Regions from separate parts of the Streptomyces hebeiensis genome, predicted to be linked through region 2. Evidence: riboswitches for the same ligand, from Rfam matches in the RefSeq annotation. Region 2 holds a riboswitch; each other region holds the start of a gene.

Region 1 (7,221 bases), 2.0 Mb from region 2:
ACGGCCGAACTGACCCGGCTGGCGGGCTGGATGGCCTTCGACACCGGCCAGCAGGAGGCCGCACAGCGCTACTACATCCAGGCCCTGCGCCTGGCCCGGGCCGCCGCCGACGTACCGCTGGGCGGCTACGTGCTCGCTTCGATGGCGCTCCAGGCGATCTACCGCGGCTTCGCGGACGAGGGCGTGGACCTGGCACAGGCGGCGCTGGAGCGCAACCGGGGCCTGGCCACGGCGCGCACGATGAGCTTCTTCCGGCTGGTGGAGGCGCGCGCGCACGCGAAGGCGGGTGACGCGGTGGCGGCCGGGGCGGCCCTGAAGGCGGCCGAGGGCTGGCTGGAGCGCTCGCGGGACGGCGACGCGGACCCGGCGTGGCTGGGCTTCTACTCGTACGACCGCTTCGCGGCGGACGCGGCCGAGTGCTACCGCGACCTGAAGGCACCGCGCCAGGTGCGGCAGTTCACGGAGCAGGCGCTGTCCCGACCGACGGAGGAGTTCGTGCGCTCGCACGGCCTGCGCCTGGTCGTCAGCGCGGTGGCCGAGCTGGAGTCGGGCAATCTCGACGCGGCCTGCGCGGCGGGCACGCGCGCGGTGGAGGTCGCCGGGCGGATCTCGTCGGCGCGGACGACCGAGTACGTACGGGACCTGCTGCACCGCCTGGAGCCGTACGGGGACGAGCCGCGCGTGGTCGAACTGCGCGAGCGGGCGCGCCCGCTGCTGGTGGCACCGGCGTAACGGGCGGGACGCACCGGCCCATCCGGCGGTGCCGGGCGTGCGCGACCGTCGGCACCGGGTCGTGCCCGGCCGTGCCCGGGGCCGCCCGGTCGCCCCGGCCGTGCCCGGGGCCGCCCGGTCGCCCCGGCCTTGCCCGGGGCCGCCCGGCCGACGGCTGAGGCACGACGGAGCGGCGCCACGGCTGCGGCGCCACGGCTGCGGCTCGACGGCTGTGATGCCACGGCTGCGGCTCGACGGCTCCGACCGCGTCGGGTCGCGCTCGATCGGCCACCGCCCGGTCGCCACACGGTCACCGCCCGGCCGCCGGACGGCCCCCGGCGGTCCGGCTCCCCCGTTTTCCTGTCGAACCGGCGCGCTCTCGGGTTTAAGCGCGTTGTCAGCGGGCCAGTGCACTATCGGGGTGGGAGGTGACGGCGATGGGCGGACGCGCCGGGTTCGACTGCGACGTGCTGGTGATCGGTGCCGGGATCATCGGTCTGTCGACGGCGTACGCCATCACTCGTGCCGCCCCCGGGACCCGGATCGTGGTGCTGGAGAAGGAGCACGGGCCCGCGCGGCACCAGACGGGCCGCAACAGCGGAGTGATCCACAGCGGGGTGTATTACCGGCCCGGCTCGCTCAAGGCGCGGTACGCGGTGCGCGGCGGTGCCGAGATGGTCAAGTTCTGCGCCGAGTACGGCATCGCGCACGAGATCACGGGCAAGCTGATCGTCGCCACGCGGCGGGACGAGCTGCCCCGGCTGCACGCCCTGGTCCAGCGCGGCCGGGAGAACGGGATCCCGGTGCGCGAGCTGGGCCCCGCGCAGATCACCGATTACGAGCCGCAGGTGCGCGGCCTCGCGGCCATCCACGTCGGCACGACCGGTGTGTGCGACTTCACGGCGGTCGCGCGCCGGCTCGCGGAGTCGGCGGAGGCGTCGGGCGCGTCCGTGCGGTACGGCGCGGAGGTCGCGGCCGTCGACCGCCGCCCCTGGGGCATCGCGGTCCGGACGGCGACGGGCCAGGTGGTCCGGGCCCGGGCGCTGGTGAACTGCGCGGGGCTGCACTGCGACCGGGTGGCGCGGCTGGCGGGCGACGAGCCGGAGATGCGGATCGTGCCGTTCCGCGGTGAGTACTTCGAACTGGCCCGGCCCGGTCTCGTCCGGGGGCTGGTCTATCCGGTGCCGGACCCGGCCTTCCCGTTCCTGGGGGTGCATCTGACCCGGGGCGTCGACGGACAGGTCCACGTGGGGCCGAACGCGGTTCCGGCGCTGGCCCGGGAGGGGTACGCCTGGTCCGACGTACGCCCGGCCGAGCTGGCCGGGACGCTCGGCTGGCCGGGCGCCTGGCGGATAGCCCGGAGGCACTGGCGATACGGGGCGGGCGAGCTGCACCGCTCCCTCTCGAAGCACGCCTTCGCCACGGCGGTGCGGCGGCTGCTGCCCGCGGTCGAGGACGCGGACCTGCGGCCGACGGAGGCCGGCGTACGCGCCCAGGCCGTGCTGCGGGACGGCACCCTGGCCGACGATTTCCTGATCGCCCGGCGCCCGCGCACGATCCACGTCCTGAACGCCCCGTCGCCCGCGGCCACCGCGTCCCTGCCCATCGGGCGCGAGGTGGCCCGCCGGACACTGGAGCTGCTGACCGCGGGCTGAGGAGGGCGACGACCGGAAGGGGAACGGGAGAAAGCAGAAGAAAGCTGGAGAAACAGGGGAAAACAGGGGGCGGCCCGGTCTCCGTAGAATCGGAAGCACTGTGGCCGAGCACGAGAAGACCGAGATGACTGACATGGCCGAGACGGCCCAGCCGACCGAGACCGGCCGACCGACCGGTGCGGCGCCCAGCGCCGGCGACCGGATGATGAGCCGGATGTTCCCGGACGGGTCCGGGCCCGCCGCCGATCCCGCCGGGTCGCACTTCGAGCGGCGCATCCGCAGTTTCCAGCCGCGTCGCAGCCGGGTCACCGCGGGCCAGGGCGATGCGCTGCGGCGGCTGTGGCCGGTGTGGGGCCTGGACATCGACGGGCAGCGGGTCCTGGACCTGGACGAGATGTTCGGGGGGCTGCCGGTCGTTCTCGAGATCGGCTTCGGGATGGGCGAGGCCACCGCGCGGATGGCCGCCGACGACCCCAACACCGGCATCCTCGCCGTCGACGTGCACACGCCGGGCCAGGGCAACCTGCTGGGTCTCGCAGAGCGCGCCGGACTCACCAACGTACGCGTGGCGAACGGGGACGCGATCATCTTGCTCCGCGAGATGGTTCCGTCCGCGTCCCTCGACGGACTGCGGATCTACTTCCCCGACCCGTGGCCCAAGAAGCGGCACCACAAGCGGCGGCTGATCCAGCGGGAGTTCCTCACGCTGGCGGCGGGAGCGCTCAAGCCCGGCGCCGTCCTGCACTGCGCCACCGACTGGGAGCCGTACGCCGAGCAGATGCTCGCGGAGCTCACGGCACACCCGGCCTTCGAGAACACCGCGCCCGGTGGCGGCTACGCGCCACGCCCCGCGTACCGTCCGCTGACCCGGTTCGAGGGACAGGGCCTGGAGAAGGGACATGTCGTGCACGACCTGCTGTTCCGCCGGACCGAGGGGCCACTCGCGGAGTGACCGGGACCCGTTGGCGGCGGACGCGTGAGCCCGGCCGTGCGCCTCTGGCGGTGCCCCTGGGCGCACGGCCCCAGGTGTGACCGAAGGCAATGGCGCTGGTCCGTCTCACGATGTCGGTCGTCACGATGTCGGTCGTCACGATGTCGGTCGTCACGATGTCGGTCGTCACGATGTCGGTCGTCGTCGTTAGGGTCGTCAGGTGTCAGAACCACATCCTCAACCCCCCGGCCCCACCGGTCCGCACGGCCGCCCGGAGATGCCCGTGTACGAGCGGCAGCTCCGGGACGGTGACCTGTGGGCCGCGGTGCCGGCCGCGGGCCGCGGGCGCTATCGGCCGCGCCGCGCGTTCTGGCGGCACGGAGCGTTCCGGGCCGCCGCCGTGTTCACGTTGCTGGCCCTCTGCGGGCTGCTGATCCTGGCGCTCGTGCGCGACGAGACCGGCACGCGCGGCTTCGTCGTGGGCCTCGGTCTGGCGGTCCTGCCGGTGCCGCTCCTCCTGGCGGCCTTCCGCTGGCTGGACCGGGTCGAGCCGGGCCCCTGGGCGAACCTGTGGTTCTCCTTCTCCTGGGGCGCCTGCGCGGCGGCCCTGATCTCGATCATCGCGAACTCCTTCGCGACGGAGTGGATCGCCACCGCCACCGCCGACCCGGCGAGCGCCGAATCACTCGGCGCCACGGTGATAGCGCCGGTCGTGGAGGAGAGCGCCAAGGCGGCCGGGGTCCTGCTCGTCTTCCTCTTCCGCAGGCGCGACTTCACCGGGCTCGTGGACGGCGTCGTGATCGCGGGCTTCACCGCCACCGGCTTCGCCTTCACCGAGAACGTGCTGTATCTCGGCAACGCCTTCGGCGAGGACGAGAACATGGGCCGCTCGGGTCTCGCCTCCGTCACGGTCGCGACCTTCTTCGTGCGGGTCGTCATGTCCCCGTTCGCACACCCGCTGTTCACCGTGCTCACCGGCATCGGATTCGGGCTGGCGGCAGCGGCCGCCGGGCGCCGCAGGGTCCGCCGGGTCGTCCTGCCGCTGCTGGGCCTGGCGCTGGCCATGGGCATGCACGCCCTGTGGAACGGCTCGACGGGCCTCTTCGGACCGTTCGGCTTCTACATCGTCTACGGGGCCTTCATGGCACCGGTGTTCGCGCTGCTGACCTGGTTGTCGATATGGACCCGGCAGCGCGAGCTGCGCACGATAGCGGCCGAGTTGCCCGCGTACGCCGCCGCCGGCTGGCTCGCCCCCGCCGCGGCGCACGCGCTCTCCTCGATGCGGGCGCGCACGATGGCACGTGACTTCGCGGGGCGGACGTACGGCGCGGCGGCGGCACGCTCGGTCGGGGAGTACGAGGCGTTCGCGACCTCACTGGCCTTCCTGCGCCACCGGGCCCACCGGGGCTCGGCGGAGCCGGACTTCGTGGCGCGCGAGCAGGAGCTGCTCCACCACCTGTGGCAGCGCAGGGACACGGCCGGGCCCGCGCTCACGTATGCGGCACGGGCCACGGGCCGGATGGCCGTACCGCCCCAGTACGTCGACTACGAGGACTACAACCCCTACCGCCATTAGCGGTGGGGGCCGGTGACGACTGGATGGCCGACTGCCGACTGCCGACGGACGGCACCGAGGGCCGAGGACCGGCGACCGGCGACCGGCGACCGGCGACCGACAGCAGACGGCCACGCGCCGGAGGGCCGGTCCGCGGTGTGCGGCCGGCCCTCCGGGGCGGGGACGTCGCTGTGGATCAGGAGGATCCGAGGATCACGGGGATCCGGGGATCCGGGGATCCGGGGATTACGAGGATCCGGGGATTCGCGGGATCAAGGAGTGACGCCCTTGCTCTGGAGCCAGGCCATCGGGTCGATGCCCGAGCCGCCCGCCGTGTGCACTTCGAGGTGCAGGTGCGCGCCGGTGACGTTCCCGGTCGCGCCGACCCGGCCGATGACCTCGCCCGCGGTGACCTTCTGGCCGGCGCTGACGGTCATCGAGGACTGGTGGGCGTACCAGATCTCCGTGCCGTCGTCGAGCTCCAGGACCGTCCGGTAGCCGTACGAGCCGGACCAGCCGGCCGACTTGATCGTGCCGCCGTGGACCGCCTTGACCGGCGTACCGGTCGGGGCGGCGAAGTCCAGGCCGGTGTGGTAGCCGGAGGACCACAGGGAGCCGGACTCACCGTAGGTGGAGGTCAGTGTGTACGAGGAGGTCGGCAGCGAGAAGCTGGCGGCCAGCTTGGCCAGGCGCTCGGCCTCCGCCTTCGCCCTGGCCTCCTCCTCGGCCTTCTTCTTCGCCTCGGCGGCTTCCTTCTCGGCCTGCGACTGCTGCTTGGCGGCGTCCGAGGCGGCCTTCTTGGCCGCCGCCGTCTCCGCGGCCGCCAGCCGCGCCGCCTCGGCCGCGGACTGCTGCTGCTCGGCCTGCTGGAGGATACGGGCGCGCAGCGCCTCGCCGGCGTCGGCGGTGCCCTGCTCCGCGTCCTCCGCGGTGAGCCCGGCGGTGGTGAGCGGCGCGCTCGCGAGGAGTTCGGTCTCGGAGTCGTCCGTCGCCAGCGAGCCCATGCCCGGCAGGGAGGAGGCGTCCGGAAGGTTGTCCGCGATGGCGTCGGGAAGGGATATGGAGACCGCGGGCTTGTCCTGCGCGGTGGCGATGCCACCCGCGCCGACGGCGGCGATGACGCCGACGCCGAGGACGGTGGAGCTGCGGGCCAGCCCGTTGCGCTTGCTGGTGACGCGGTGCCTGCCGCGGACGGGGCGAATGGATTCCGCGGTGGGATTCCACTCCCCCCACGTCGCCTCCGACTCCGTCGCGTCCGTCGCCGCGAAGGAGTGGGTTTCGATGGTGGCCGCGGGGGCAGGCTTGTTGGACGCCACTGGGGCGTGCTCCTTTCCTTCCTTCTCGCCTACCGGGTTAGCTGACGGGTTCGGAGCAGGAAGGTCTCCTACGGACGCTTCGGCCGCCAGGGCGGCAAAAGACGTCCGATTCACCCCATGTGGTGGTTCCCCGGTTCCTTGCGGGATTCGGCGCCGCGCACGGCGTCGTCTCTGGCGACGACTGGGACGACCGCGCTGCGTTATCGAACGTTAATAGACGTCGGGGCCTTATTCCAAGCTGTTCCCAGTGATCGTTAACAACTTCGCAACGGACGCACCAGCGCATACGCGGGCACAACAGGGCGAGTTGACCGCTCTTTGGGGACGACAACAAACCTGACGGTATGTCAACTGTTATGCGGAGGGAGATCTTTCGATTACGTACGGTGCCCATGGGTGCCCGATGGCGACTGCCGGCGGTCGGCGGTGCCCGGCAGTGCCCGGCTGTGCCCGGTGGCGGCAGCCGGGCGGCCCCGCGCGGTCCGACGGCGCCTCGCGATGCCCGTCGGTGTCCGGCGCACCGACCTGATCGTCACGGCGCCCCCGCCCGTCCGGTCCCCGCGGGCCGTCACAGCACGATCGGTATGGTCCGGCGGCGCTCCGTGGCCCCCTCGGGGGGTCTGGTGACCGCCAGCAGCGCCATGTCGTCCTGGCTGCCGCCGCCCGTGTGCACCCGTACGTCGTCGATCAGCGCCTGGAGCATTTCGTCGGGCCCCTGGAAGACCCGCCCGTCCAGCCGCTCGCTGGGGACGTAGAACACCCCCTGGGCGTTCCGCGCCTCGGAGAGGCCGTCCGTGTAGAAGAGCAGCGTCGCGCCGGGCGGGTACGCGGCCTGCTCGACCCGGTCCGGCCACCCGCCCAGCTCGCTCATCCCGAGCGGCAGCGCGGTGTCGCGGGGAGCCAGGGTCCGTACCGCGCCGTCGCCGTTCACGAGCAGCGGCTCCGGATGTCCTCGGTTCACCAGCCGGACGACGGCCCCGTCGGGCGGGATCTCGGCGAGGACGGCCGTCGTGAAGCCCTCGGCGGCGTCCAGCCCCTCCCGCCGCAGCATCT
Region 2 (7,221 bases):
ACCGCCGGCACCGCCAAGCCCTGGGCCTTCCCGGCCCCCGAGCGCGGCACCCTCCCCAACGGGCTGACGGTGCTGCGCTGCGACCGCCCCGGCCAGCAGGTGGTGGCCGTCGAGATCAACCTCGACGCGCCGCTGGACGCCGAGCCGGAGGGCCTCGACGGCGTCGCCACGATCATGGCCCGCGCCTTCTCGGAGGGCACCGACAAGCACACCGCCGAGGAGTTCGCCGCCGAGCTGGAGCGCTGCGGCGCCACGCTCGACGCGCACGCGGACCACCCGGGCGTCCGGCTCTCCCTGGAGGTCCCCGTCTCCCGGCTGGCCAAGGCGCTCGGCCTGCTCGCCGAGGCGCTGCGGGCCCCCGCCTTCGCGGACAGCGAGGTCGAGCGGCTGGTCCGCAACCGGCTGGACGAGATCCCGCACGAGACCGCCAACCCCGGGCGCCGCGCGGCCAAGCAGCTCTCCAAGGAGCTCTTCCCCGCCTCCTCGCGCCTGTCCCGGCCGCGCCAGGGCACCGAGGAGACGGTCGAGCGCATCGACGCCGCCGGGGTGCGCGCCTTCTACGAAGCGCACGTGCGCCCCGCCACGGCCACGGCGGTGATCGTCGGCGACCTCTCCGGCGTGGACCTGGACGCGCTGCTGACCGACAGCCTCGGCGCCTGGACGGGCAACACCGCCGCGCCCCGCCCCGTACCGCCGGTGACGGCCGACGACACCGGCCGGGTCGTGATCGTGGACCGGCCGGGCGCCGTCCAGACCCAGCTGCTGATCGGCCGGATCGGCCCGGACCGGCACGACCGGGTCTGGCCGGCCCAGGTGCTCGGTACGTACTGCCTCGGCGGCACGCTCACCTCCCGGCTCGACCGCGTGCTGCGCGAGGAGAAGGGCTACACCTACGGTGTCCGGGCCTTCGGCCAGGTGCTGCGCTCCGCAGCGCCCTCGTCGCCGGGCGGGGCGACGGGCGCCGCGATGCTCGCGATCAGCGGCTCCGTGGACACCGAGTCCACCGGCCCGGCGCTCGCCGACCTCTGGACGGTGCTGCGCACCCTGGCGGCCGACGGGCTCACCGACGCCGAGCGCGACGTGGCCGTGCAGAACCTGGTGGGAGTGGCCCCGCTGAAGTACGAGATGGCGGCGTCGGTCGCGGCCACGCTCGCCGACCAGGTCGAACAGCACCTCCCGGACGACTTCCAGGCGCAGTTGTACGCGCGCCTGGCCGAGACCGGCACGGTCGAGGCGACCGCCGCGGCCGTCAACGCCTTCCCGGTGGACCGGCTCGTCACCGTGCTCGTGGGGGACGCCGCGCAGATCGAGGAGCCGGTCAAGGCGCTCGGCATCGGTGAAGTGACCGTCGTCGCGAGCTGATTCGCGGATCTTCACGAGCTGATCCGTGGATCTCCGTACCACAGAGGGAACCCCGGCGGCGGGCGCTGCCGGGGTTCCGGTCTTATTTCCGTTTTGTTGGTCAATTGGCTTGTTTGAGGGAGAGGTTGCCTGTCTGGGGTGTGGGCTGCGCTACAAAAACACGCGTCCGTTTGGTTATCGAAAGATGACGCGCTTAGCGTCGGTCCGGCTGTTCGCCCGTCCCGCCGCATCCCGTGGCACGGACAGCCATCGCCGAGTTCCCGGTTCGCCGGGGAGCCGGGGACCCACCGTGTCCCTGGGGTGAATCGGACGCCTTCGCGCGGCGCGTGGAGGGGCCCGTAGGAGACCTTCCTGCTCCGAACCCGTCAGCTAACCCGGTAGGCGAGAAGGAAGGAAAGGACCGGCCACCCCATGGCTTTCACCCGCGCCACCGGGAAGCATCGTGCCCGCAGCCAGATGAGCCGTACGAGCGCGAGAGCCGCGGGCGCCGCGACGCTCACCGCGACCGGCGTCATCGGCACCCTCGCGGCCTCCCCGGCGTTCGCCGGTGGTGCCGCCGACGCCCAGGCCGCCTCGCACACCGGTCTGACCGGGGCCGTCGCCCTCGGGGACGACCTGGCCGGTACGGTCGACGACCAGGCCGACGCGCAGGCCCGGGCCGCCGCCCAGGACAAGGCGAGGGCCGTGGCGAAGGCCGAGGCCGAACGCAGGGCGGAGGCCCGCGCCAAGGAGGCGCGCGCCGAGGAGATCCGCGCCGCCCGGGAGGCGGAGCGCAAGCGGCTGAACACCTTCCAGCTGCCCGTCGCCGGCTCGTACGTCACGACCGGCTACCAGTCCGGCGGCTCCCTCTGGTCCTCCGGCAGCCACTCCGGTGTCGACTTCCGTGCCGCCTCCGGCACCCCGGTCGTCTCCGTCGGCACCGGCACCGTGGTCGAGGCCGGCTGGGGCGGTTCCTACGGCAACAACATCGTGATCCGGATGCACGACGGCACGTACACGCAGTACGGCCACCTCTCCTCCATCGGCGTCTCCGTCGGGCAGAGCGTCACCCCGGGCCAGCAGATCGGTCTGTCCGGCGCGACCGGCAACGTCACCGGGCCGCACCTGCACTTCGAGGCCCGTACCAGCCCGGACTACGGGTCGGACATGGACCCGGTCGGCTACCTGCGCGCGCACGGCGTGAACCTCTGACGCGCCGGGGCGCCCGCGCCCCCGCGCTTCCGTGTGCGGTGCGCCGCCCCGCGTGCGCGGGTGCGTACTCCGAACCCCGCGCACCTTCGTTTCCCCAGCCCCCGTCAGGCCCCGGCAGCGCGCCGGGGCCTGACGCGTCCGGTCCTGCGCTGTCAGGTCCGCTCCGGTCCGCTCCGCTCCCGGGCCGGGTTCTTCCGCTGTTTCTGGCCAAAAGATATCCATGGATTCCGGGTGGCCATCGGAAATTCGTTGCTGCTGCAATAGAGTCACGGAACAGGCGTCAATCGGAAGAGTTTCACGCCGATTAAGTCGGAGGTTCGGACATGCGCATTCCCGCGCACTCGGTATGCACGGCGATCCGCGACGACATCGTCTCCGGACTGTTCGAGCGGGGCAGCAGGCTCACCGAGGAGCAGCTGGCCCGGCGCTACGGCGTCTCCCGCGTCCCGGTGCGCGAGGCGCTGCGCACCCTGGAGTCGGAGGGGTTCGTGACCACCCGCCGCCACGCGGGCGCGTGCGTGGCCGAGCCGACGGAGCAGGAGGCCGCCGATCTGCTGGAGGTGCGGCTGCTGCTGGAGCCCCTGGGCGCCGCCCGGGCCGCCCAGCGCCGCACCGACGCGCATCTGAAGGTACTGCGCGGCCTGGTCAGACTGGGGCAGGAGCGGGCCCGCCGGGGACAGGGCCAGGACCTGCGCTCACTCGGCGCCTGGTTCCACGAGACGCTCACGCAGGCGTCCGTGAGCCCCGGTCTGATCGCGCTGCTCACCCAGCTCCGGCACAAGATCGCCTGGATGTACACGGTCGAACAGCCCGCCCATCCTGTGGAGGCGTGGGCCGAGCACGGCGCGATCGTGGACGCGGTGGCGCGCGGGGACGCGGAGCGGGCGCGCACGCTCACCGCCCTGCACGCGGAGCGGAGCACGGCCGCGCACCGGCTGCGCAGGCCGGAGGCGGGCCCGGAAAGGGTGAGGGTTTCGCAACACGGCGTAAACACCGCGAGCGTCCGCGCTTAACATGCCCGCCGTATACAAAGACTGTAAATAGGCGGGGCCTGTTTTTTGCTGCCCATTCACGAAAAGAGGGCCGGGGTGCGCTGAATTCAGCGCACCCCGGCCCTGTCATGCGATTCCCGGGAAAACGGGCCCCGCGGCCTCGGGCCGTCTCAGGGGCGGACCGTCTCGGGGTCGGACCGTCTTGAGGTCAGACCGTCTCGGGCAGTTCGTCGAGGCCCTCGGCGACCAGCTTCGCCAGTCGGTCGAGGGCGACGTCGGCGTCCTCCGCGTCGGACGCGAGCACGATCTCCTCGCCGCCCTGCGCGCCCAGGCCGAGCACCGCGAGCATCGACGCGGCGTTGACCGGGTTGCCCCCGGCCTTGGCGATGGTCACGGGGATGCCGGCGGCCGTGGCGGCGCGGACGAAGATGGAGGCGGGACGAGCGTGCAGGCCCTCGGCCCAGCCGACATTGACGCGGCGCTCAGCCATGGTGTGTTGCCCTTCAAGTCGCAAAAAGTCTGAATAATGCTGCCTGCCCCCAGCCTCTCATGTGCTGACACGGGGTCCTCCGCCACCCCTCCCGGCCCACGTCCGACGGCCGGACGCGGCCCCGCCCGGCCCCGCCCGGGACGGTCCGGCCCGGCTCCGGACGGCCCGGCTCCGGATCGACCGGGGTTCGGGCGGCGGACCGGCCGGTGTCGGACCCGCGCCGTACGCTGTGGCCATGGAGAAGCCGCCGGACTTCGCGTACCCCTCCCACTGGGAGGCGGACGTGGTGCTCAGGGACGGCGGCACGGCCCGGATCAGGCCCATCACCGCGGACGACGCCCAGCGGCTGGTCAGCTTCTATGAACAGGTCTCCGACGAGTCGAAGTACTACCGCTTCTTCGCCCCCTACCCTCGCCTGTCCGCCAAGGACGTGCACCGCTTCACCCACCACGACTACGTGGACCGGGTCGGACTCGCCGTGACGGTGAGCGGCCGGTTCATCGCGACCGTGCGGTACGACCGCGTCGACGCCCGCGGACTGCCCGCCTCCGCGCCCGCCGAGGAGGCGGAGGTCGCCTTCCTCGTCCAGGACGCGCACCAGGGGCGCGGGGTCGCCTCAGCACTCCTGGAGCACATCGCGGCGGTCGCCCGCGAGCGCGGTATCCGGCGCTTCGCCGCCGAGGTGCTGCCGGCCAACAGCAAGATGATCAAAGTCTTCCGGGACGCCGGGTACACCCAGCGGCGCAGCTTCGAGGACGGCGCCGTCCGGCTCACGCTCGACCTGGAACCGACCGCCGAGTCCGTCGCCGTCCAGTACGCCCGCGAGCAGCGCGCCGAGGCCCGCTCGGTGCAGCGCCTGCTCGCCCCCGGATCGGTCGCGGTCGTCGGCGCGGGTCGTGCGCCCGGGGGCGTCGGCCGTACGGTGCTGCGCAATCTGCTCGCCGCGGGCTTCACGGGTCGTACGTACGCGGTGAACGACGCCTTCGCCCCGGACCAGGACCGGATCGACGGCGTCCCGGCGGTCCGTTCCCTGACAGGGCCGGGCGGGGTGGACGGGCCCGTGGACCTCGCGGTGCTGGCCGTCCCCGCGGAGCGGGTGCCCGAAGCGGTCGAGGACTGCGGCCGGCACGGCGTGCAGGGGCTGGTGGTCCTCTCGGCGGGCTACGCGGAGAGCGGGCCGCGGGGGCGGGAGCGCCAGCGCGAACTGGTGCGGCGGGCCCGCTCGTACGGGATGCGCGTCATCGGCCCCAACGCCCTGGGGATCATCAACACGGCCGACGCGGTCCGGCTCAACGCGTCCCTCGCCCCCGAACTGCCCGTGCGCGGGCGCACCGGCATGTTCACCCAGTCCGGCGCGATCGGCATCGCCCTGCTGTCCGCGCTGCACCGGCGCGGCGCCGGCCTGTCGTCCTTCGTCTCGGCGGGCAACAGGGCGGACGTGTCGGGGAACGACTTCCTCCAGTACGTCTTCGAGGACCCTGACACCGATGTGGCCCTCCTCTACCTCGAAACGATCGGCAATCCGCGCAAGTTCACCCGGCTCGCCCGGCGCACGGCGGCGGTGAAGCCGGTCGTGGTCGTCAAGGGCGCGCGGCACAGCGGCAGCACGCCCCAGGGGCACGCGGTCCCGGTGGGCCGGATCCCGGACGCGACGGTGTCGGCGCTCATGCGCCAGGCGGGGGTGATCCGGGTGGACACGGTCACCGAACTGGTCGACGCGGGCCTGTTGCTCTCCTCCCAGCCGCTCCCGGCGGGACCGCGCGTGGCGATCCTCGGCAACTCGGAGTCGCTGGGCCTGCTCACGTACGACGCCTGCCGTACGGAGGGCCTGAGCCCGCTGCCGCCGCGCGACCTGACGACCGCCGCGACCCCGGCCGACTTCGGTACGGCCCTCACGAAGGCCCTGGCGGACCCGGACTCCGACGCGGCGGTGGTGACGGCGATACCGGCCGTGGCGGGGACGGCCATGACCGGCCCGCCCGACGCCGGCGCCCTGGGCGCGGCCCTGCGCGAGGCGGCGGCCACGGCGCCGGCGAAGCCGGTGATGGTGGTGCACGTGGAACTCGGCGGTCTGACGGAGGCGCTCGCGACGGCCTCGAACAACCCGCCGCACGCCCTGCCCGAGGACCGGCCGGACACGGACGGCCCGGGGGAGGGGCCGCGCGTGGACGAGGCGTACGACGGCGTACGAGCGCGGGCCGGGCGTCCGGCGGCGGGAGCGGAGCCGGGACCCGGCGCGTCCGACTCCGGCGGGTCCGGCGGGTCCGGCGGGTCCGGCGGGTCCGGCGGGTCTGGCACCGGCGTGTCCGGCGCCGTCGGCCGGACGCCCGGCGGTACGGCCGGTCCCGAGGCGATCGACCGCGGCGGCTCCGGCCGCATCCCCGCCTACCCCGCCGCCGAGCGCGCCGTACGGGCGCTCGCCGAGGCCGTCCGGTACGCGCGGTGGCGGCGGCAGGCCGCCGAGCCCGGCAAGGTGCCCGAGTACGACGACATCGACCAGGCCGCGGCCACCGCGCTGATAGAGCGGCTGCTGGGCCCTCGCGATCCGTCCGGCCAGGCGTCCGCCGACGGCCCCAGGAGCGTCCCCGTCCCGGCGGACGACGCGCGTGCGCTGCTCGGCATGTACGGCATCCCCGTGCGGCAGGCCCTGGCCGCGCCCGGGCCCGACGAGGCCGCCGCGGCGGCGGCCCGGCTCGGCTATCCCGTCGCGCTCAAGACCACCGCTCCGCACCTGCGCCACCGCGCCGACCTCGGCGGCGTCCGGCTCGACCTCGCCGACGAGGCGCAACTGCGCCTGGCCTACCGCGAGCTGACCGACGCCCTGGGCAGCCCCGCCGAACTGCGGCCCGTCGTCCAGTCCATGGTCCCGCGCGGCGTGGACACGGTCGTACGGGCCGTCGTCGACGCGGCCGCGGGCTCGGTCCTCTCCTTCGGCCTCGCGGGCGCCCCCTCCGAACTGCTCGGGGACGTCGCCCACCGGCTCGTGCCCGCCACCGACCGCGACGCCGCCGAGTTGATCAGGTCCATCAGGACGGCACCGCTCCTGTTCGGCTGGCGGGGCTCCGCCCCGGTCGACACCCCCGCCCTGGAGGAACTGCTCCTGCGCGTGTCCCGGCTGGTGGACGACCACCCCGAGATCGTCTCCGTCTCGCTGGAGCCCGTCGTCGTCGCCCCCCGCGGCCTCTC
Region 3 (7,221 bases), 790 kb from region 2:
ATCTGGGTCGGCATGCCGAGGGCGTCGCCCATCGCCAGGCCGTACAGAGCTCCGAGCGCGCGGTCGTGCTGGTCGTTCATCAAGGCTTCCTGTCGGTGCGGGGGGTATGAGGGGGTGCGGCCTGGTGTGGTGGGGATGTCGGGGGCATCGGGGATGCCGGGAGGCTTGGGGAGGCGGCGATTCAGCGGTGCGGCTCCCCCGGCGCGCCGGTCCGGCGGTCAGCGCGCCGGCTCTTCGAATCCGAGGTGGAGTTCGAAGCGGGCGGGGTCCAGCAGACTGGTCACGTGCTCCACGACGTCGCCCTCCGGTCCCCGGCTGACCCGGCGCGTACGAAGGAAGACGTCCCCTTCGCCGCGGCGCAGCAGCGTCGCCTCGCCGGCGTCCAGCCTGGTGACGGACGCCCACTCGTCCCCGTGCGTGGCACGGATGCCCGCGGCGGCCAGGGTCCTGGTCAATGAGCCGTCCACCAGGCCGCGCGCCGGTACTTCGGCGAGGGCCGGCAGCAGGGGGACCCTGCTGCGCTCCAGGGCGACGGGGGCCCCGCCGGGCAGGATGCGCAGTCGGTCCAGGGCCATGAAGTCATGGCCCTCCAGGCCGAGTTCCCCGGCCAGTCCGGGGTCCCGCACCGTCTCCAGGCGCAGCACCTCGGTGGTGATCCGGGCGCCCTGGTCGGCCAGGGCCCTGGTCCAGCCCAGCTGGTTGTCCAGCAGATGGCCGTCGAAGGTGACGAACGAGCCGACACCCGCGTGCGTGGAGATCAGCCCCTGCTTGCTGAGCTCGTCCAGGGCCTGGCGGACGGTGGTCCTGCTGACCGAGAAGCGCCGGGTGAGCGCGTGTTCGCCGGGCAGCTTGCTGCCCGGTTTCAGAGCGCCGCTGTGGATCTCACGGGCCAGAACGCGGGCGATGCGCTGATGCTTGAGCACCCCTTCAGTCATGGCTGGAAACTAGCCATACATGTCCAGTCCTGTCTAGTAGCGGGGTGCGTCTTTCTCCTGGCCGGTTCTTCCGGCGGCAGCGGCGGAGGCGGCCCCGCCGGGTGCCACCCGTCACGGGAGGCGGGTTCGGCGGGGCCGGGCAAACGTTGCCGGTGGCTAGCTGTTCTCGTCGAGAAGGCGGGCGCGCAGTCGCTCCCGGGTCCGGGGGGTCAGGCCGAGCCCCTCGGCGAGATAGCGGTCGGTTCCGCCCCAGGTTGTCTCGATGGTCTCGAACGCGGCGGCGAGGTATTCGGCACGCGCGTCGAACAGCGGGCTCAGCAGTTCCATCACTTCCTGGGACGTACCGGCGGGAGTGCTGTCACTGCGTCGCACCGCATAGCGGCGGCCCGGGGCGTTCGACTTGAGGTAGTCCGCCTCGATCGCGTCGCGCTCGACACCGATCGCGAGCAGACAGACGGCGACCGAGAGCCCGGCGCGGTCCTTGCCCGCCGCGCAGTGCACGAGCGCGGGGAGGCTCTCCTCGGCGAGTGCGTGCAGGACGCGGCTGTGCTCGGCGGTGCGGTCCTTGATGATCGACCGGTACGAATTGATCATTCGGGCCGCGGCCTTTCCGTCCGAGAGCAGGTCCCGCAGCTGATCGAGATCGCCGTCCCTGACCATGCGCCAGAAGTCGGCTCCCTCCGCCGGGTCGGAGAGGGGAATGTTCACATTCCGTACGCCGGGCAGTTCCACGTCCGCGCCGTCCAGCTTCAGATCGGCCGCATTGCGGAAGTCGAAGACGGTATGCAGGCCGAGCGAGGAAAGGAAAGCCGCGTCGGCGGCTGTCGCATTGGCGAGATGGCCACTGCGGAAAAGCCTGCCGTACCCGACCCGGCGGCCGTCGGTGGTCGGTAGTCCGCCCACGTCGCGGAAGTTGCGCACGCCGGTCAGTTCCGGCTCCGTCCGCGCGGACTGCGGCATCTCTCGCGTCACGGCCTGCTCCTCCGTGTCAGCCGCCGACGCCCGCCGCCGACGGTACCGACTGCCGACCCTACGGCATCCATTCCGGCCGCAAAGGGCTCGGCGGCTCGATCCGGATGTGCACGATCCCGGACAATCAACGCCATGGGAATTGACCGTAAATGGCCGTCTGTCCGTATTGCTGTATTGAGACGCATTGGGCCCAACCTGCCCCGGTGGTGACCGAGATGGGTGGTGTCAGGTGAGCAGGATCATATTCGTGACGTTCCGTGCTGGTGATCTTCCGCCCTATCGCGATGCCGTCCGGAAATGAGCCGTGTGAAATCCACGCAGGGTGACGAGCGGGCCCGGCCGATAACCGGGCGGCCGACCCCGTCGGTCAAAGACCTGCTTGTTCCGCCCGGGCGACTCGCTTACGTTCAGCCTCAATCCGGACGGAACGCCGAATCCTGCCGCCGCCCGGAATTCGCATCCATCGATCCACGCGTGGCAGGAGCGGGGGACCCAGGTAGTACGCCGGGCGGGTCTACGGACCCGGACGGCTCGGGGTGAAGTCACGCGCACGCGTGGCCGGGCAGCTCCAGCCCGAACCCGACAGCTCACCTCGTAGGCGCCGGAGAGGAATGCGCCATGCCCGGTAAGGGTAAGCACCGACGCCCCAAGACCCGTACGTTCTCGCGGGGGTTCGCCGCCGCCGGAACGGGCGGAGCCGCCATCGCCCTGCCGTTCATCGCCGCCACCGGCGCGCACGCCGCCCCGAAGGCCGCGCCCGCCACCGCGCCGCAGGCCGTCTCCGCCCACGCGGCCGAGGGCGTGTCCCGCACCGCCCAGGCGTCCGTGACGCAGACGTCCACCGCGCCGCGTCAGGCCGCGGCCGCGGCGACCACGACGTACGCCGTGGTCGCGGGCGACTACCTGTCGAAGATCGCGGACGAGCACAAGGTCCGGGGCGGCTGGCAGAAGCTGTACGCGGACAACCGCTCGGTCGTGGGTGACGACCCGTCGCTGATCCACCCCGGTCTCGAACTGACCATCGGCGGGAAGTCCGCCGGGGGCGACGGCGCCAAGAAGCCGTCGTCGGCGCGCTCCGAGACGCCCCGGGCCTCCTCGGCTTCCGCCGCTCCCGCGGCCGAGGGCGCGGGGAAGGCCACCGGCGGCACGGCCGCGAAGTCCGCGGCCGACACTGCCGCGAAGAGCGACACCGGCGGCTTCACCAAGCCGGTCGACGCGCCGGTGAGCACGCCGTACCGCGCCTCCGGCGGCATGTGGTCCAGCGGCTACCACACCGGTGTGGACTTCACGGCGTCCTCCGGCACTCCGGTCAAGGCGGTCGGCGCCGGTACGGTCGTGACCGCGGGCTGGGGCGGCTCGTACGGCAACCAGGTCGTCATCAAGCACGACGACGGCCGGTACTCCCAGTACGGGCACCTGTCGTCCCTGGCGGTCTCCGCCGGCCAGTCCGTCGGCGCGGGGCAGCAGATAGGCCTCTCCGGAGCCACCGGCAACGTCACGGGCCCGCACCTGCACTTCGAGATCCGCACCGGTCCCGAGTACGGCTCGGACGTCGACCCGATCGCCTACCTCCGTCAGAACGGCGTCAGCCTCTGATCCGAGGGTCCGGCCCGGCAGGTCTTCCGGGAGCCGCTCCGGAGACGTCCCCGTCGCCCCCGCCCGGCACCGCGCGTGCCGGGCGCCGGGCGGCGGGGACGAGCGACGCCCGGGCTATTCCCGCTTGGGCGAAAATTGACCGATGGCATATATCACGCGTCGTCAACCCCTCCTTACGGTCGCGTAGGTCACATCCGCGGGTGAAGGATGAACGGCTGTGGGAGACGACGATTCGAGAACAAGTAAGAGTGGCGTATTCGGGTCGTACGCAGCGCTCGGGGACAGCTTCACGGAGGGCGTGGGCGACCCCGGACCCGACGGGCTGTTCGTCGGCTGGGCGGACCGGCTGGCGGTCCTGCTCGCCGACCAGCTGCCGTCCTCGGGCGACACGCCCGACACCGCGCACGGCGACTTCCGGTACGCCAACCTCGCGGTACGCGGCAAGCTCCTCGACCAGATCGTGGCGGACCAGCTGCCCCGGGCGCGAGAACTGGCCCCGGACCTGGTGACGTTCTGCGCCGGCGGCAACGACATCATCCGGCCGGGCAGTGACCCGGACGATGTCGCCGAGCGGTTCGAGCGGGCCGTCGCGGACCTGACCGGTGTGGTCGGCACGGTCATGGTGACCACCGGCTTCGACACCCGTGGCGTACCCGTCCTGCGCCATCTGCGCGGCAAGGTCGCCACGTACACCGCGCACGTCCGCGCCATCGCCGACCGGTACGGCTGCCCGGTGCTCGACCTGTGGTCCCTCAGGTCCGTCCAGGACCGGCGGGCCTGGGACGGCGACCGGCTCCATCTCTCGCCCGAGGGCCACACCCGGGTCGCGCTGCGCGCCGCGCAGGTGCTGGGCGTACCGGTGCCCGCCGACCCGGACCAGGCGTGGCCGCCGCAGGCCCCCCGGGGCACGCTGGAGACACGCCGGGACGACCTCCACTGGGCGCGTGAGTACCTGGTGCCCTGGATCGGCCGCCGCCTGCGGGGCGAATCGTCAGGTGATCACGTGGCGGCAAAACGGCCCGACCTCCTGCCCCTGGAACGCTGAGCGCCTCCCGGCGGGCCCTTCGGACGCCGGGGAGAACGGGCCCCGGGGCCCTGCCGGGGCTTGTCCGCGCCCGTACGGGCCGCGGGGCGGTACCGCGCGGCCCCGGCAGGTCCGTCAGGCTCTCGCCGGGATCCTCTCCAGCACGCCGCCCGCGAAGACGTCGTACAGCGGCAGCGTCTCCAGGTGCACGTAGCCGATGTGGCAGTCGCACACCGCCAGCGGGCACGCGCGGGGCGCCAGTGCCCGGCGGTACGAGCCGTCGTACAGGTTGCCCAGCTCGGACGGCACGAAGTGGCAGCGCCGTACGGTCCCTTCGCCGTCCACCGAGATCACGGACTCGCCCGTGCGGCACGGCAGGCCGGCCGAGCGGTGGGGGTGCCGGCTGTAGGGGAAGAGCGGGTCGAGGTCCGTCCAGCGGGCGGCCTCCTCGTCCGTGTAGGTGTGCCCCTCGGCCGCGTTGATCCACAGGTAGACATGGCCCGGCAGCGCGGCACGCAGCCTGCGGGCGTGCTCCAGGTGCTCGGGCAGGCCGACGACGCCCACGCTGAACCGGGCCCCACGGTCCGCGAGGTCATGGCACTTGGCGAGGAAACGGTCGTACGGCGTCTGCCCCGGGTGGTACGTGCACCACAGGGCCAGCGTCCCGAGGTCGGCGTCCGCCAGCCAGTCCGTACGACAGCTGAGGTTGGTCTGGATGGCCACCCGGCGCAGATGCGGCAGGTGGGACAGCTCGGCGAGGGTCCGCCGGTACCAGGAGCGCACCAGACCCTCGCCCCAGGGCGTGAACAGCACGGACAGCCGGTCCCGCGACTGCTGTGCCGCCCAGTCGGCGAAACGTTCCAGCGCGGCCCGGTCGGCACGCAGCCGCTCGGGGCTGTCCCGCCGCTTGGCGAAGGGACAGTACGGACAGTCGTAGTCGCAGGAGGCGAGCGGGCCGCGGTACAGGATCGTCAGGTCCATGCCGGGCTCACTTCCACGCGTACGCGGCCATCGCGGCCCGTACGGCGGGTGAGAAGAGCGCGGGTCCCAGCGCGTCCGAGTACGCCAGCCCCTCGGGCGACAGCCGGAGCAGGCCCGGGTCCACGTCCTCGGCCAGCCAGCCGAGCGCGGCGAACCGCGCCAGTTCGGCGGGGAAGTCCTCGGCGGGGGTGGTGCCGAACCGCCCTCGGTAGTCCGCCACTTCCATGCCCCGCGCCTGGAGCAGCGACTGGAGCAGATGACGGCGGCGTGCCTCGTCACCGTCGACGCGTCGGCCGACCTCGGCCCGGGAGAAGTCCTCGGTGGTGGTGTAGGTGTCGATGATGCGGCGGATCTCGCGCATGTCGACGGCGTAGTCCAGGGAGTAGTGCAGCGTGGACGTGTACGAGCGGGCTCCGCAGCCGAGGCCGATCATGCCGTCGGTCTGGCAGGCGTAGTCGTCCGCCCCCTGGGGCGGGGCGTCCGCCCGGCGGAACATCCGCATGGAGACCTGCTCGTATCCCTGGGCGAGCACGTGGTCGCGGCCCTGCCGGTACAGGCGCAGCCGCTGGTCGTCCCAGGCCGCGTCGCCGTGCGCGCCGAGCCTGCCGAGGCCGGTGAGGGGCCGGACGTAGAGCGGGTACAGGTACAGCTCCTCGGGCCGCCAGGCGAGCGCGGCGTCCAGGGAACGGCGCCAGGTGTGTTCCGTCTGGCCGTCGATGCCGTAGATGAGGTCGATGTTGAGGACCGGGATCCGCGCCTCGCGTATCCGCCCGAGCGCCGCCTCCACGTCGGCGCGCCGCTGCGGCCGCACGGCGGCCCTCGCCTCGGCGTCGTCGAAGCTCTGGACTCCGATGCTCACGCGGGTGGCGCCCCGGTCGGCGAGCACGGCCAGCCGGTCGGCGGTGGCCGTGGCGGGGGAGGTCTCCACGGAGAGCGGGACGTCCGTCAGCCGCACCCCCATGCGCCGCTCCGCGATGTCGCAGAGCCGCGTCAGCTCGGCGGCGTCGAGGAAGGTGGGGGTGCCCCCGCCGAAGGCGGCGGTGGCGAACCGTACGGTGGCGGCACCGGCCCGGGCCGCCGCCCCGTCGAGCGCCTCCCGCACCGCTGTCGCCTGTCGGTCCAGGGCGTCCAGGTAGCGCGTCGTCAGCTCGTCCGGGGCGCCGATCCGGGTGAAGAGGTTGCAGAAGCCGCAGCGGACCTCGCAGAAGGGGATGTGCAGGTAGAGCGAGAGCGCGTCCAGGCGCTCGCCCGCCCACAGGTCGCGCAGCGCGGGACGGTCCGGCAGCGGACGGTAGGCCGTCTTGTGCGGATAGGCGTAGACGTAATTCTCGTACGGGCGTGGTGTGGTGGCGCTCGCCGCGACCGGCTCCGCACCGGGATCGGTGGCCGCGTCCTCATGGGCGCGGAGGGTGTCAGTGGTGCTCATCAAGGGCCCCGTTTTCCAGGAAGAAATGGGCGTACGGCACGGTCCAGACGGACTCGTGGGCCAGGCGGTGACCGGTCCAGCCGTCGTCGCCGTAGGCGGTGCCGTGGTCGGAACAGACGATGGTGAAGCAGCGCCGCCGGCTGCTCGCGGCGGCGAAGAGCCGGCCGATGTGCCGGTCGACGTAGGTGAGCGCGGCGGCGTGCGTGGCGCGGGAGTCGCCCGCCTCGCGGGTGGCGCCGGGCAGATGGAACCAGTTGGGCTGGTGCAGGGCGGCCACATTGACGAAG
Region 4 (7,221 bases), 1.4 Mb from region 2:
GCCGACACCACGACGCCCCAGGGCCAGCAGAAGGTGCTCGGGGAGCTGACGCGTACGTCGAAGGAACTCGGCATCGACGTCAATCCGCGCTACGGGAACTGGGACTACCGGCAGGTGCGGCTGGGCGAGGCGAAGACGCCCTGGATCACGCAGGTGACGCGGCAGGCGCCGGAACAGGAACCGGCGGGCGCGTAGCGCCCGGCCGGCGGGGGAGACCAGGCGCCGGGGCCGGCCGCGACGGTGCGTACGGCCTCTGGCCCGGCGGCGGCCCGGTCCGTGGTCGGCGGTAGGTTCGAGGTGTGACTGATGAGGTTTCCGCCGCGCCCGGCCGTATCGTCCTGCTGACCGCCAGCCACCGGGTGGCGCCCGGGCTGCTGTCCTGGCCCGCCTGGCAGACGCTGCGCGCGGCCGACCGGGTGCTGTGCGCCGATCCGGACCACCCCCAGCTGCCGTACCTGCGCGAGGCCGGCATCACCGTGGAGCACGAGGTGCCCGCCGCGCGCGAGCTGGTCGACGAGTGCGCCGGCGGCCGTACGGTCGTGATCCTTCCCTCCGGCGCGGGCGACGGGAGCGACGAGCGCGACGAGACGGGCGGCGGTCTCACCGACGGCCTCGCCCGGCTCGCCGGGTCCGGCCGGGTCCGGATGCCGGACCTGGAGCTGCTGCCCGGCTCGTACGACCTGCCGGGGGCCCGGCTCCTCGACCTCGTGCAGGTCATGGACCGGATCCGCCGCGAGTGCCCGTGGACGTCGGGCAGAACACACAAGGAGCTGGCCAAGTACGCCATCGAGGAGGCGTACGAACTGGTCGAGGCGATCGAGGCCGGCGACGGCGACGAACTGCGGGAGGAACTGGGGGACGTGCTCCTCCAGGTGGTCTTCCACGCCCGGATCGCCCAGGACGGCCTGGAAGAGGGGATCGAGCCGTTCTCGATCGACGACGTCGCGGCCACGATCGTGGAGAAGCTGATCCACCGGCATCCCCATGTCTTCGGCACCGAGACCGCCGAGACACCGGAGGACGTCAAGGCGCACTGGCTCCGGACGAAGGCGATCGAGAAGCAGCGCACCTCGGTCACGGACGGCGTTCCGCTGACCCAGCCCGGCCTGGCGCTCGCCGCGAAGCTCGGGGCGCGTACCCGTACCGCCGGCCTCGACGTCCCGCTGCCGGGCGGCGAGGGCATCGGTTACGAACTGCTCGCCCTGGCGGTACGGGCGGAGGCGGCCGGGGTGGACCCGGAGACGGCGCTGCGCGCGGCGGCCCGTGCGTACCGGGACGCGATCCGGGCGGCGGAGGGCCACGCGGAGTAGTCCCCCGTGCCCGAGCCCGCCGGCCGTGCCCGAGCCCGCCGGCCGTGCCCGAGCCTGATCGCCGTGCCCGAGCCCGATGGCCGAGCCCGAGCCCGATGGCCGAGCCCGGCGAAAGCACCCCTTAGTGTCGAGGTATGTCGTCGACCGCCGCCCCCACCCTTTTCACCTGGGAGTTCGCCACCGATCCGTACCCCGCGTACGCCTGGTTGCGCGAACACGCCCCCGTACACCGGGCCACCCTGCCCAGCGGGGTCGACGCGTGGCTCGTGACGCGGTACGAGGACGCCAAGCAGGCCCTCGCCGACCCCCGGCTGTCCAAGAACCCCGTTCACCACGCCGAGCCGGCGCACGCGCGGGGGAAGACGGGGATCCCGGGGGAGCGGAACGCGGATCTCATGACGCATCTGCTCAACATCGACCCTCCCGACCACACCCGGCTGCGCCGGCTCGTGTCCAAGGCGTTCACCCCGCGCCGGGTCGCGCTGTTCGCGCCCCGCGTCCAGGAGTTGACCGACCAGCTCATCGAGGACTTCGCCGGCAAGGGCGAGGCGGATCTGATCCACGACTTCGCCTTCCCCCTCCCCATCTACGCGATCTGCGACCTCCTCGGGGTGCCGCGCGAGGACCAGGACGACTTCCGGGACTGGGCCGGGATGATGATCCGCCACGGCGGCGGCCCGCGCGGAGGGGTGGCCCGCTCGGTCAAGAAGATGCGCGGGTACCTGGCCGAGCTCATCCACCGCAAGAGGGAGAACCCCGGCGAGGACCTGATCTCCGGACTGATCCGGGCCAGTGACCACGGCGAGCACCTCACCGAGAACGAGGCCGCGGCGATGGCCTTCATCCTTCTGTTCGCGGGTTTCGAGACGACCATCAACCTGATCGGCAACGGGATGTACGCCCTGCTCCGCAACCCGGACCAGAAGGCGCTGCTCCAGCAGGCGCTCGAGCGTGGCGACTCCCGGCTGCTCGAGACGGCGGTCGAGGAACTGCTCCGGTACGACGGGCCCGTGGAACTGGCGACCTGGCGCTACGCCACCCGGCCCCTGCGCATCGGAGGGCAGGACATCGGCCAGGGCGAGCCCGTCCTCGTCGTCCTCGCCGCCGCCGACCGCGACCCGGACCGGTTCGCCGATCCCGACAGGCTCGACCTCGGACGGCGGGACAACCAGCACCTCGGTTACGGACACGGAATTCACTACTGCCTCGGTGCGCCCCTTGCGCGCCTGGAGGCACAAACGGCACTCGCGACCCTGCTGACTCGACTGCCCGATATGCGTCTTGCCCAGGATCCGGTCGATTTGCGGTGGCGGGGAGGGCTCATCATGCGCGGCTTGCGGACGCTCCCCGTGTGCTTCACGCCGTCGCCCGGCCTGTGATGTTCGCCATGGCCGCCTGCCCGTATCCGACCGTTTTTCCCTCCGCTTCTCACTGACGCTCCGTCAAAAACGTGACTTTCGCGTGATCTGCGCTGCATCCGCTTGTGACAGACGTTCGAGTCCCGCTACTTTCACGGAGACTCCGGCCGCAACATGCCCGAGTTGTAATATCAGTCACACGGAAGGCAATCGCATGCGCTCCGGGAACGGCCGACACAGGCGACCTCGTCAAGCACCCGCTCTGTTCGTCACGGCGGGGGTGACCGGCTCGGCGATCGCCATTCCGCTGCTCGGCGCGTCCGGCGCGAGCGCGGCCGAGACGTCCACGTGGGACCGGGTCGCGGAGTGCGAGAGCGGCGGCACGTGGAGCGCCAACCTCGGGAACGGCTTCTACGGCGGACTCCAGATGTCCCAGAAGACCTGGGACGAGTTCGGCGGCGGTGCCTACGCGGAGCGGCCCGACCTCGCCAGCCGCTCCCAGCAGATCGCGGTCGCCGAGAAGGTCCTCGCCAAGCAGGGTCCCGCGGCCTGGCTGAGCTGTGCGGTGGTCTCCGGTCTGACGGGCGGCGGGGCGCTGACGCCCGGTGACGGTGACGGCTCCGGCTCCTCCGACGCGGGCGCGGGCGGCGGTGCGACGGAGGGCTCGCCCTCCCCGAGCGGCTCGACCGGCTCCTCCGACGGGCGGTCGGGCGACGAGCCGACGCCTTCCCACTCACCCGACGCGCCGACGCCCGGAGCCACCGGTTCCGCCGACACCGAGGGCTCGGACCCGGGTTCGGCGTCCGGCTCCGGGAGCGAGGCGGGCGCGTCCAAGGGCAAGCACCGCGGCAACGCGGCCGACGAGAGCCCGGCCGAGAGCGGCGCGGACAAGGAGCGCGAGGCGACCGACCGGGCCTCTCGGGACACCGGTTACGGGCGTGACCTCGGCGCCGGGTCGGAGGACGCCTCCACGGGCCCGGACATCATCAGCGGCGCCGGGCTCGTCGGCCCGTACGCCCCCGACTACAGCGGCGACTTCACGGTGCGCCCGGGCGCGCAGAAGGTCGTCGGCGGCTGGCTGTGACGCCGGCCCTCGGCTGACGCCGGGGGAGGGCCGGAACGGGCTGTACGAGGCGGGCCTGTATGTGGTCGGCCCGTACGAGGCGGGCTCGGTGGGGCCTGTGGGCCGCGCGACGTCGTGTGATGCGTCGCGTGCCCCACAGGTCCCTTGTCGCGTTCCGGGGTGCGCCCCGGCGCACGCCGCCCACCCTCCGGGCCACCCCGTGCACGGGGGCCCACCCCGTGCCTGGTTGTGCCGGCCGAGCTCGGCCGCACCCCTCCGCGCTCGACGGGCTTCGTCGGGCTCCGCCACGCTCGACAGGGCCACTTCGGGCTCCTCCGTACGCGTCAAGGCACCTCCGCACTCCTCCGTGCCCCTGTCCGCGCCGCCCCGCGCCGTCGCCGTACCGCGTCCCGGCTCGCCTCGCCGCCACCGGTCGCCGCCGGCCTCGTCGCGGGCCGGCGGGCGGCCTCGGCAGAGGCCCCGAGTGGCTGCTCAGAGCCGTGATCTGACAGGCCGACAGGATGAGTTCGAGATCGTTTGTCCACTTTCGCGAAAGTGAGACAAGCATCTCTTTGCCGCACCAGTTCCTCCATGGCCCGCCTGTTGGTCTCGTTCGTCTCTCACCTGCGGAAATGCGGCGTTCCTGAAGGGCAGTTAGGGCGTTTTCTCCCTGATGTACTTCTTTGAACAAGCGGCGGGCCTGTGTTTACGGTCTGAACCGCTCGCACCGCGGGCCTCGTCGACCGAAACGCCGAATCCTGCCGTCGGTCGGGGGGAGAGTCGTCGCGTCAAGCGCCGAAGGCAGGAGCGGGGGACCCAAGGTTTCGTGCCGGGCCCGGCCGTCGAGAGACGGCCGAGGGCCGGCTTGGGGTGAAGCCGCGTTGCGAGAGCACGCGGCCGGGCCACTCACAGCCCGAACCCGACAGCTGACCTCGCAGGCGTCGGTGAGGAGATGACCCATGCTGTTTTCCGGCAAGGCCAAGCACCGCCGTCCGTCCAAGGCCGTTCGCTACGCCACGCTCGCCGGGATCACCGGCGCCGCCGTCGCGGCCCCGCTGATCGGTGCGACCTCCGCCTCCGCCGCCAGCACCTCCGAGTGGGACCAGGTCGCCCAGTGCGAGTCCGGCGGCAACTGGTCCATCAACACCGGCAACGGCTACTACGGCGGCCTCCAGTTCTCGTCGTCCACCTGGGCGGCGTACGGCGGTACCTCCTACGCCTCGACCGCCGACAAGGCCTCCAAGTCCCAGCAGATCGCCGTCGCGGAGAAGGTCCTCGCGGGTCAGGGCAAGGGCGCCTGGCCGAACTGCGGCGTGAACCTGTCCGGCGCGTCGAGCAGCTCCGGCTCTGCGTCGGGCAGCGGCTCCAGCGCCTCGAGCTCCGGTTCGAGCTCCGGCGAGCAGCAGTCGCAGCAGTCGCGGCAGACCCAGCCGCGTCAGTACCAGCAGCAGGCTCAGCCCGAGAAGCAGGAGCGTACGTACAGCCAGTCCGCCTCGCGCGGCGAGAGCCGTCCGGCCACGATCAAGAAGGGGGACGGCGAGTACAAGGTCAAGTCCGGTGACACCCTCTCCAAGATCGCTGACGCCAAGAAGGTCAAGGGCGGCTGGAAGAAGGTCTTCGACCTGAACAAGGACGTCATCAGCGATGCCGATGTCATCTACCCGGGCCAGCGGCTCCACCTGAGCTGACCCGAGCCGTTCCCGGCGGCCGGGCCGGCCTCGCGTCGCCGGCCCGGCCCGCCGGGCCCACCGGGTCGCACGGCCTGAAGCGGCGGCCATCCGGCGGGCCGGCTCCGTACCTCCGCTCCCCGTACTCCCCGGCCAGCCCCCGAGCCCGCTCCCCGCAGTCCTCACCCCGTCCCCCCGGTGCTCCCCGGTCCGGCGCGTTTCCCCCGTACGCGCCGGGCCGGGGTTTCACGTCTCCCGGGCCGGAACCCGCATTCCTCGGTCTCTTTCGTCCCAGCGGGCGGGCGCGGGGCGGGGTGGTCACGCCCGGCCGGTTAGGCTCGTGTCGCAAGGCCAAGAGACCCTGCACCTCTAGCGTCACACCAGAAGGAGATGCTCGTGCCGTCCATCGACGTCGTCGTAGCCCGGGAAATCCTTGACTCCCGAGGGAACCCCACGGTCGAGGTCGAGGTCGGCCTCGACGACGGCAGCACCGGCCGTGCTGCCGTCCCCTCCGGTGCGTCCACCGGTGCGTTCGAGGCCCTGGAGCTCCGCGACGGAGACCAGAACCGCTACCAGGGCAAGGGCGTCGAGAAGGCCGTCCTCGCCGTCATCGAGCAGATCGGCCCGGAGCTCGTCGGGTACGACGCCACCGAGCAGCGCCTGATCGACCAGGCGATGTTCGACCTGGACGCCACCCCGGACAAGTCGTCGCTCGGCGCCAACGCCATCCTCGGCGTCTCCCTCGCCGTCGCGCACGCCGCCTCCGAGGCGTCCGACCTTCCCCTCTTCCGCTACCTGGGCGGTCCGAACGCGCACCTGCTGCCGGTGCCGATGATGAACATCCTGAACGGCGGCTCGCACGCCGACTCCAATGTCGACATTCAGGAGTTCATGATCGCCCCGATCGGCGCGGAGTCCTTCTCCGAGGCCCTGCGCTGGGGCGCCGAGGTCTACCACACGCTCAAGAAGGTCCTGAAGCAGAAGGGCCTCGCCACCGGCCTCGGCGACGAGGGCGGCTTCGCGCCGAACCTGGACTCCAACCGCGCCGCGCTGGACCTCATCCTCGAAGCGGTCAAGGAGGCCGGCTACGTGCCGGGCCGCGACATCGCGCTCGCGCTCGACGTGGCCGCGTCCGAGTTCTACAAGGACGGCTCCTACGAGTTCGAGGGCAAGTCGCGTACGGCGGCCGAGATGACCGCGTACTACGAGGAGCTGGTCGACGCCTACCCGCTGGTCTCCATCGAGGACCCGCTCTTCGAGGACGACTGGGAGGGCTGGAAGACCATCACCGACAAGCTGGGCGCGAAGGTGCAGCTCGTCGGCGACGACCTGTTCGTCACCAACCCCGAGCGCCTCGCGCGCGGCATCGAGGACGGCGCCGCGAACGCGCTGCTCGTCAAGGTGAACCAGATCGGTTCGCTGACCGAGACCCTGGACGCCGTCGAGCTGGCCCAGCGCAACGGTTTCAAGTGCATGATGTCCCACCGTTCCGGCGAGACCGAGGACGTCACCATCGCCGACCTGGCCGTCGCCACGAACTGCGGCCAGATCAAGACCGGCGCCCCGGCCCGCTCCGAGCGCGTCGCCAAGTACAACCAGCTGCTGCGCATCGAGGAGATCCTCGACGACGCGGCGGTGTACGCGGGCCGGAGCGCGTTCCCGCGTTTCCGCACCGCGCAGTAAGTCCCGCGGCAAGTCCCCGAGGCAAGTCCCCGCACCGCGGTGACCCCTGCGGCGAGTCGCCGCGGCAAGCCCCGCGGTGAGCGCCGCCCGCCCGTCGTCCGTACGTCTCCGGCCGTGGTCCCGTACCGTGTGCCGGGGAC

Evidence for each region. A riboswitch is a leader RNA that binds a small molecule or an ion and turns the genes downstream of it on or off. The one in region 2 is predicted to bind cyclic di-AMP.
Region 1: linked by a shared signal. The riboswitch ahead of ACU6P3_RS17825 (M23 family metallopeptidase) and the one ahead of ACU6P3_RS26120 (M23 family metallopeptidase) in region 2 are both predicted to bind cyclic di-AMP.
Region 3: linked by a shared signal. The riboswitch ahead of ACU6P3_RS29465 (LysM peptidoglycan-binding domain-containing M23 family metallopeptidase) and the one ahead of ACU6P3_RS26120 (M23 family metallopeptidase) in region 2 are both predicted to bind cyclic di-AMP.
Region 4: linked by a shared signal. The riboswitch ahead of ACU6P3_RS20360 (transglycosylase family protein) and the one ahead of ACU6P3_RS26120 (M23 family metallopeptidase) in region 2 are both predicted to bind cyclic di-AMP.

What each region holds. Positions count from the first base shown of each region.
Region 1 covers NZ_CM129812.1:4,082,787-4,090,007, reverse strand. Annotated here, with positions in the region: gene ACU6P3_RS17845 (NsdA family TPR-like regulatory protein) at 1-732, shown strand, start outside; gene lhgD (L-2-hydroxyglutarate dehydrogenase) at 1,149-2,366, shown strand; gene trmB (tRNA (guanosine(46)-N7)-methyltransferase TrmB) at 2,569-3,318, shown strand; gene ACU6P3_RS17830 (PrsW family intramembrane metalloprotease) at 3,575-4,873, shown strand; gene ACU6P3_RS17825 (M23 family metallopeptidase) at 5,125-6,168, opposite strand; cyclic di-AMP (ydaO/yuaA leader) riboswitch at 6,180-6,331, opposite strand; gene ACU6P3_RS17820 (PP2C family protein-serine/threonine phosphatase) at 6,737-7,221, opposite strand, start outside.
Region 2 covers NZ_CM129812.1:6,092,336-6,099,556, forward strand. Annotated here, with positions in the region: gene ACU6P3_RS26115 (M16 family metallopeptidase) at 1-1,362, shown strand, start outside; cyclic di-AMP (ydaO/yuaA leader) riboswitch at 1,603-1,760, shown strand; gene ACU6P3_RS26120 (M23 family metallopeptidase) at 1,774-2,553, shown strand; gene ACU6P3_RS26125 (GntR family transcriptional regulator) at 2,877-3,566, shown strand; gene ACU6P3_RS26130 (HPr family phosphocarrier protein) at 3,754-4,035, opposite strand; gene ACU6P3_RS26135 (bifunctional acetate--CoA ligase family protein/GNAT family N-acetyltransferase) at 4,271-7,221, shown strand, end outside.
Region 3 covers NZ_CM129812.1:6,877,753-6,884,973, forward strand. Annotated here, with positions in the region: gene ACU6P3_RS29450 (ADP-ribosylglycohydrolase family protein) at 1-80, opposite strand, end outside; gene ACU6P3_RS29455 (GntR family transcriptional regulator) at 219-935, opposite strand; gene ACU6P3_RS29460 (tyrosine-protein phosphatase) at 1,092-1,895, opposite strand; cyclic di-AMP (ydaO/yuaA leader) riboswitch at 2,359-2,521, shown strand; gene ACU6P3_RS29465 (LysM peptidoglycan-binding domain-containing M23 family metallopeptidase) at 2,526-3,503, shown strand; gene ACU6P3_RS29470 (SGNH/GDSL hydrolase family protein) at 3,721-4,548, shown strand; gene ACU6P3_RS29475 (STM4011 family radical SAM protein) at 4,663-5,508, opposite strand; gene ACU6P3_RS29480 (STM4012 family radical SAM protein) at 5,516-6,934, opposite strand; gene ACU6P3_RS29485 (STM4013/SEN3800 family hydrolase) at 6,921-7,221, opposite strand, start outside.
Region 4 covers NZ_CM129812.1:4,714,807-4,722,027, forward strand. Annotated here, with positions in the region: gene ACU6P3_RS20340 (SurA N-terminal domain-containing protein) at 1-195, shown strand, start outside; gene ACU6P3_RS20345 (nucleoside triphosphate pyrophosphohydrolase) at 300-1,310, shown strand; gene ACU6P3_RS20350 (cytochrome P450 family protein) at 1,445-2,689, shown strand; gene ACU6P3_RS20355 (transglycosylase family protein) at 2,949-3,752, shown strand; cyclic di-AMP (ydaO/yuaA leader) riboswitch at 4,515-4,687, shown strand; gene ACU6P3_RS20360 (transglycosylase family protein) at 4,691-5,419, shown strand; gene eno (phosphopyruvate hydratase) at 5,795-7,081, shown strand.